3 regions of the Blautia sp. MSK18_10 genome follow, and region 2 is predicted to be linked to each of the others. Evidence: riboswitches for the same ligand, from Rfam matches in the RefSeq annotation. Region 2 holds a riboswitch; each other region holds the start of a gene.

Region 1 (2,274 bases), on a different contig from region 2:
CGCAGTATTTGCCATAACTGCAGATGCCCCCATCTCCATGGCTTCACACGCCTGAGAAGGACGTCCGATTCCTGCATCTACAATGATCGGGAGCTCAATTTCGTCAATCAAAATCTGGATAAATTCCTTAGTGCACAGACCTTTATTAGAGCCGATCGGAGAACCCAGCGGCATGATGCAGGCAGCTCCGGCATTTACCAGATCTCTGGCTGCATTCAGATCCGGGTACATATAAGGCATTACTACAAATCCTTCTTTTGCAAGAATTTCTGTAGCTTTAACAGTTTCATAGTTATCCGGAAGCAGATATTTTGAATCATGGATCACTTCGATCTTTACGAAATCACCGCATCCGATTTCTCTGGAAAGCCTGGCAATACGAACTGCTTCTTCTGCATTTCTGGCACCTGAAGTATTAGGAAGAAGAGTAACATTTTTCGGAATATAGTCCAGAATATTTGCCAGTCCACCTTCATTGGCACGACGCAGAGCCAGAGTAATGATCTGCGCATCTGCCTTTTCAATACATGCTTTCACCAGATCCAGAGAAAATTTTCCGGATCCCAGAATAAAACGGGAAGTAAATTCATGACCTCCCAGAATCAGTTTGTCTTCATTATTTGTACTCATAATTTAAGTCCTTCTTTCGTATATTATAATGTGATATCAGGATATTCCTGTTTATCTTCCACCTCCCATGAAGCTGACTATTTCCAGTATGTCATTTTCATGTAAAACAGTAGTGCTGTACTCGGCTTTTGACAGAATTCTTTCATTTAATTCTACTGCGATCTGGCTGGGCACATAGCTGTTTTCCTCCAAATATTGCCCTATTGTAAGAGTATTCTGCAATTCTTTTGTTTTTCCATTAACAGTAATAAGCATACTTTCTCCTTTCCGGGAAAAGAAGGTCCGGCCTCTACAACATAAAAAAGAGTCCACAAAAGAATACACCCGCGGTGGTGCACCCCTTCATGAACTCTGTTCACTCTCATCTTTCCCAATATTCATCTGTTATAATGTAAATTTCCCTGTAAGCCCCCGGTTTTCTCTCACTTATTACAGATTGATTACCGGACAGCTGAATTTCTTCAAATGCATGAGATAAATAAAAAGGAGATGCCAGTCATCTCCCTTTAAAATCATATCTTATAGGTTCCTACGTTGGCATTATCCAAATCAGGTATATGGGTCGAAGTTGATGACTTCCTCTCAGCCTGCACTCACAAGCTCCCCTTTCTTTACATGGGTAAAGTATAATCTTTTATCCCATGTGTGTCAAGACCATATTTCTACATCCTCAGTTTCTTATGAGACTCCCGCATCGTATCCTTCTTGCAGAAGATAAACAGTGCAGCCAATGTCAGAAAACTGATTCCGGCACAGATTACTGAAGGTACGGCAAACTGCACGATTCCAGTCCAAACCAATATCATCGGAATCAGTCCTGCAATTCCGGCCTGTACAAGATAAAACAGATATTCTTCCCTTTCCAGACGGTTTATTTTTGCGATCACAGGAACAGAAAACTGCACTGCCAATATCCCGAAAGGAATCACAAAATCCACAGACCAGCCCTTCCATCCGGTAAACCGGTCCCATAGGATTGCGATTACTGATATGAGCAAAAGCCCGTCTTTAGGATTTAGCACTTTATTTTTTGAGAGTTAATGAAATATATTTTATCCTCAAGTCAGCATATTTGCTGGCTTTTTTCTTTGTTTTAAAAACTTGACAAATTTTCTTTTTTATACTTGCATTTATGGTGCTATGGTGCTATACTATAAGAGGGTGACTTTTATGGCATATTTTCTTAAAAAAACTAACAACAAAAATTGTATCTGGGGCTGGCCGTCGCGCTAGCGACTTGGTACAATATGATGATATGGCATTTAATTATATCATCGCTGATGCGAAGGGGAGATGGAAACAATGATGATCATGGATAGCAGCAAGCCGCTGTATCTGCAGGTGAAGGCAGATATTAAAAACCGTATCCTGTCGAAGCAGTACATGCCGGGAGATAAGCTTCCGACGGAGAACGAGCTAAGTGACCAGTATAATGTGAGTAAAATCACGATTCGAAAGGCGATACAGAATTTATCCGATGAGGGATATGTCAATAAGGTCCAGGGAAAGGGCACCTTCATCAATTTCAAGAAGGACAAGCTGTATCTGAATAAGACCAGCGGCTTCAAGGAAAGTCTGTCGAGCCTTGGACACGCGTCCAGACACGATATCATCCAGGCATCGTTCCTGAACGCGGATGAGGAT
Region 2 (2,274 bases):
GGTTCCTGTGATCTGTGACATGGCAGGAGTACCGTTTGTAATAAATTCACACTTATTGGCAGAGACGATCATATCTTCCTTGCCTGTGATAAGAAGTGTGGTATTCCACCGGGAAGCCTTTTCCTGGAAAAGTTCTTTCAGATGGGAACGATTGGCGTCTGTAAGTACATCCTGTACGCCTGCGTCAATTCCGATTGCATGTGCGGTCTGTCCGGACATGGCAAGAAGTTCAGACATATTTCCTTTAAGGAGTTCGGGCATGTGGATGTTCATAAGATTCTGCGCGAATTCGTAACGCAGATTGCTGCAGGCAGTTCCTACCAGATCAAGCATAACAGGGATATGGAGACTGGCAGCAGTTTTCAGAGATTCCGGCATGGATTTCATACGCGCATCGGTGATATTTCCAAGATTCAGTGCCAGTGCATGAGAAATTCTGGTGATCTCAGCTACTTCTGCCGGATGTTCTGCCATGATCGGGCGGCCTCCGGCCGCCAGAATAATATTAGCGCAGTCATGAATAGAAATCGGATTAGTGATGCAGTGAATCAGCGGTTGGGCTGCTCGGGTCAGTTGTCTGGGATTTGTCTGATTTACGGTCATATACTTTTGCTCCAAGGCTTTGCTGAAATTTGGCAAGCATTCCTGCGTGACTTAATGCTTTCAGGAAAAAATAGGCGATAGTACCGCCCATGCAGGTTGCTGCCAGAAACATTGGTGTGTAGAAAAATGCGTTCAGTCCGCTTCTGCCCATGAGAAATGCCATCACAGGATAGGAAACCAGAGAGCCGATAATACCGGTTCCGAAGATCTCACCGATTACTGCGCAGATAATCTTTCCATGAGAAGCGCGGTAGAAAACGCCTGATAAAAATGCGCCGAATACGGCACCTGTCAGTGCAAGTGGCGGGATACCCATAAACATCATTCGGATGATTCCGATGAGAGTGGCACAAAGAAGTGAATACCACGGTCCCAGAAGTACGGAGCAGACGATGTTTATCAGGTGTGCAGTAGGGCACATACCCTCGATTCTCAGAATGGGTGAGATGACAACGCCGATGGCAACCATCATGGCGAGCATGACCATTCTGAGTGTTTTTGATCTGTCTGTGTTCATAATGAACCTCCTTGAAATGAAAAAGTTGATTAGTTGTGCAGGAAATAAATAAAATCCTACAAAAAAATCTGCCGAATAACACACTGGCAGATTTTAATATACAAATACAGTCCCTACGCTGGCATTATCCATATCAGGTGCGGTCGAAGATCAATCTTCCTCTCAGCCTGTCACACAGGCTCCCGTTGTTATCATCTATATGCAGATTTTCTTGTGTTAGAGTAACACAAGCATCTGGAAAAGTCAATGGGATGTAAATGCAGGTTTTTGTCGATTCTGCAAGCAGATGTGATGGGTGAGTGTACACTGAACAGATAAAAGATAGATATCATAGTTGATTTATATGGTGAATACGTTTTCACAAAACAGAAAATAAGAGAAGAAGATCTTGTATTTGTGATAAGTAAGGGCTCTTTTTTGGCGTTATAGAGATGGAAACTCATGAATGAATTGAAACTCAGAATCGTATAGTGCAAACGTTTTCAGATATTCATATTTTATTTATATGAAAACTATGTTTATAATACCTCATCAGCAAGAGAACAGAGCATAAATGATAAGTGAAATAAAAAAGTTCTCTTGAGAAGAAAAAGTTACAAGTCAAGTTTGTAAACACATTTCAGAGGAGGAAGAATATTATGAACAGAAAAATCATATTTGCAGCAGCAGCCCTTGCGGCAGTAGTTACTTTAGGGACAGTAGCAGGAAACACAGTTTATGCGGCAGACAGCGTAAGTATTACGAATGTTTCCTATGATCCGACCAGAGAGCTTTATGAACAGTATAATAAGATATTCCAGGAGCACTGGAAGGAGAAGACAGGACAGGATGTGGATATTACACAGTCTCATGGAGGTTCCGGTAAGCAGGCACTTGAGGTTGCCAATGGACTGGAAGCGGATGTAGTTACTCTGGCACTGGAATATGATGTGGATGCTATTCAGAATGCAGGACTGATCGATGACGGATGGATTGATGAATTTCCGGATGACAGTTCTCCATATACTTCAACAATTGTATTCCTTGTGAGAAAAGGAAATCCAAAGGGGATTAAGGACTGGGATGATCTGGTAAAAGATGGTGTAGGCGTGATTACTCCGAATCCAAAGACTTCCGGTGGTGCAAGATGGAATTATCTGGCAGCATGGGCGTAT
Region 3 (2,274 bases), on a different contig from region 2:
CCGTATTTCAACAATCAAACATGTTGAAATACGGCTTTTATAAAAACATCATTCATCAAAAATAGTAACAATTTCACCATCCAGAATACGGTTTGTATTCTTTACGGCACAGAAGTTTCCGCACATACTGCAGGTGTCTTCTTTCTCAGGTTTGGCCTCTGCGCGGTAGCGTCTTGCTTTCTCAGGATCCATGCTGAGTTTGAACATTTCTTCCCAGTCAAGACGTTTTCTCGCTTCGCTCATCTTATAATCCCATTCTGCGGCACCGGGAACTCCTTTGGCAATATCAGCAGCATGAGCAGCAATTTTGGCAGCGATAATTCCCTCTTTTACATCAGCTGCATTTGGCAGACGAAGATGTTCTGCAGGTGTTACATAGCAGAGGAAAGCAGCACCTGAATAAGCAGCGATCGCACCGCCGATTGCGGAAGTAATGTGGTCATATCCGGGAGCAACATCTGTTACAAGCGGTCCAAGTACATAGAAAGGAGCGCCATGGCAAAGAGTTTTCTGGATTTCCATATTAGCTGCGATCTGGTTCAGCGGCATGTGGCCAGGTCCCTCGATCATAACCTGAACATCCTTTTCCCATGCACGTTTGGTAAGCTCACCGAGAGTGATCAGCTCTTCAATCTGTGCAGTATCAGTTGCATCTGCAATACATCCGGGACGACATGCATCTCCCAGACTTAAAGTGATATCATACTCTCTGCAGATATCAAGAATTTCATCAAAATGTTCATAGAACGGGTTCTCTTTTCCTGTCATTTCCATCCATGCGAACATAATAGAACCACCTCTGGAAACAATGTTCATGAGACGTTTATTCTGTTTGAAACGTGCTGCGGTTGCACGATTCATACCGCAGTGGATAGTCATAAAATCCACGCCGTCTTCTGCATGCATACGTACGATATCAATCCACTCTTCAGAAGTAATCTTACCAAGTGCTTTGTGATAATATACTACTGCGTCGTAGATCGGAACAGTACCGATCATTGCCGGACATTCGGATGTAAGTTTGCGGCGGAAGCTTCTGGTATCTCCGTAGGAGCTGAGATCCATGATGGCTTCTGCACCCATTTCTACTGCTGAATGTACCTTTTCATATTCCATATCAACGTCTTTCCAGTCTCTGGAAACACCTAAATTTACATTGATCTTGGTGGTCAGCTTTGCACCGACACCGCTCGGACTGATGCTCTTGTGATTTTTGTTGCAGGGAATAATTACCTGTCCTTTTGCAATCAGTTCTCTTAATTCTTCCACGTCAAAGTGTTCTTTTTCTGCTACGATTTCCATCTGTGGTGTGATGATTCCCTGACGTGCCGCGTCCATCTGCGTTGTATACTGTGTCATTTTTTCCTCCTTGCCCTGCACTGTGGGCTCTTAATTGCTGCACATAGTAATAGATAAACAGCAATATTAAATGAACTGCGCCTCCTGCATACAGCAGGGACTTGCACCTGCGCATATTCGTAAGTTTTTAAGTAAACTATTGGTGTGACAGAGAGTGGTGCCCCCGGTCTGTCGTGGCAATATTTTATTGCCTTTCAGGCGTATGAAATCATTTGCCTGACTATTTGTCCGCAATTAAAACAGGGGGGAGATAATATGATATGTCCGTTCAGAGTAAAAGGAAAACTGCAATATGCCAACAAGCATATTGCAGTGTGGAAGAACTATAACTTTCCCTACGTTGGCATTATCCAAATCAGGTAATGGGTTAAAGCGATACAGCTTACTCTCAGCCTGTTTACACAAGCACCCCTTGTCTCAATTACAATCAGTGTATCACTTAGATATGGGAAAGTCAATATAAAATTTTGGCTACGTCATTGATAACGTAGCCGGATTTATGCAATTGCTATGGATAACTATGGTCAGACTAAGGACATATTATAGGCTTTGGAATCAGAATGCCATACTTTGTTTTTCACTTTTTTATTGGCAATTACCTTAATGCCGTACTTGGTATTCTTTTTCATTCCGGTGAGTGTAAAGAAATTGGAAGTTGTTGTTTTTACTTTTTTGAAAGAACTGCTTCCCGGATATTTTATGTAAATACTGTAATTGTCTGCACCGGCAGTTCTGTTCCATTTTACGCTCATGGAGCTGTTTGTGTTGCCTGCTTTCTGAAGAGTGATGACATTGGAAATATATCTGTCCGTAGAGGTTGAACTTACATACCGTTTATTTCCCAGAACCAGGTAAGGGTAAATCTTCACCTGATAAAATGTATTGCCGGATATTGGAATGGTAAAGGAATATCTG

The links. A riboswitch is a leader RNA that binds a small molecule or an ion and turns the genes downstream of it on or off. The one in region 2 is predicted to bind thiamine pyrophosphate.
Region 1: another riboswitch for thiamine pyrophosphate. It lies ahead of thiS (sulfur carrier protein ThiS); the one in region 2 lies ahead of thiW (energy coupling factor transporter S component ThiW).
Region 3: another riboswitch for thiamine pyrophosphate. It lies ahead of thiC (phosphomethylpyrimidine synthase ThiC); the one in region 2 lies ahead of thiW (energy coupling factor transporter S component ThiW).

Annotation. Positions count from the first base shown of each region.
Region 1 covers NZ_JAJCGT010000041.1:20,671-22,944, forward strand. Annotated here, with positions in the region: gene LI074_RS14055 (thiazole synthase) at 1-630, opposite strand, end outside; gene thiS (sulfur carrier protein ThiS) at 682-885, opposite strand; TPP riboswitch at 1,139-1,247, opposite strand; gene LI074_RS14065 (DUF6320 domain-containing protein) at 1,293-1,652, opposite strand; gene LI074_RS14070 (GntR family transcriptional regulator) at 1,933-2,274, shown strand, end outside.
Region 2 covers NZ_JAJCGT010000050.1:16,519-18,792, forward strand. Annotated here, with positions in the region: gene thiM (hydroxyethylthiazole kinase) at 1-603, opposite strand, end outside; gene thiW (energy coupling factor transporter S component ThiW) at 533-1,120, opposite strand; TPP riboswitch at 1,213-1,316, opposite strand; gene LI074_RS15035 (sulfate ABC transporter substrate-binding protein) at 1,759-2,274, shown strand, end outside.
Region 3 covers NZ_JAJCGT010000041.1:16,300-18,573, reverse strand. Annotated here, with positions in the region: gene thiC (phosphomethylpyrimidine synthase ThiC) at 49-1,359, opposite strand; TPP riboswitch at 1,674-1,782, opposite strand; gene LI074_RS14035 (fibronectin type III domain-containing protein) at 1,884-2,274, opposite strand, start outside.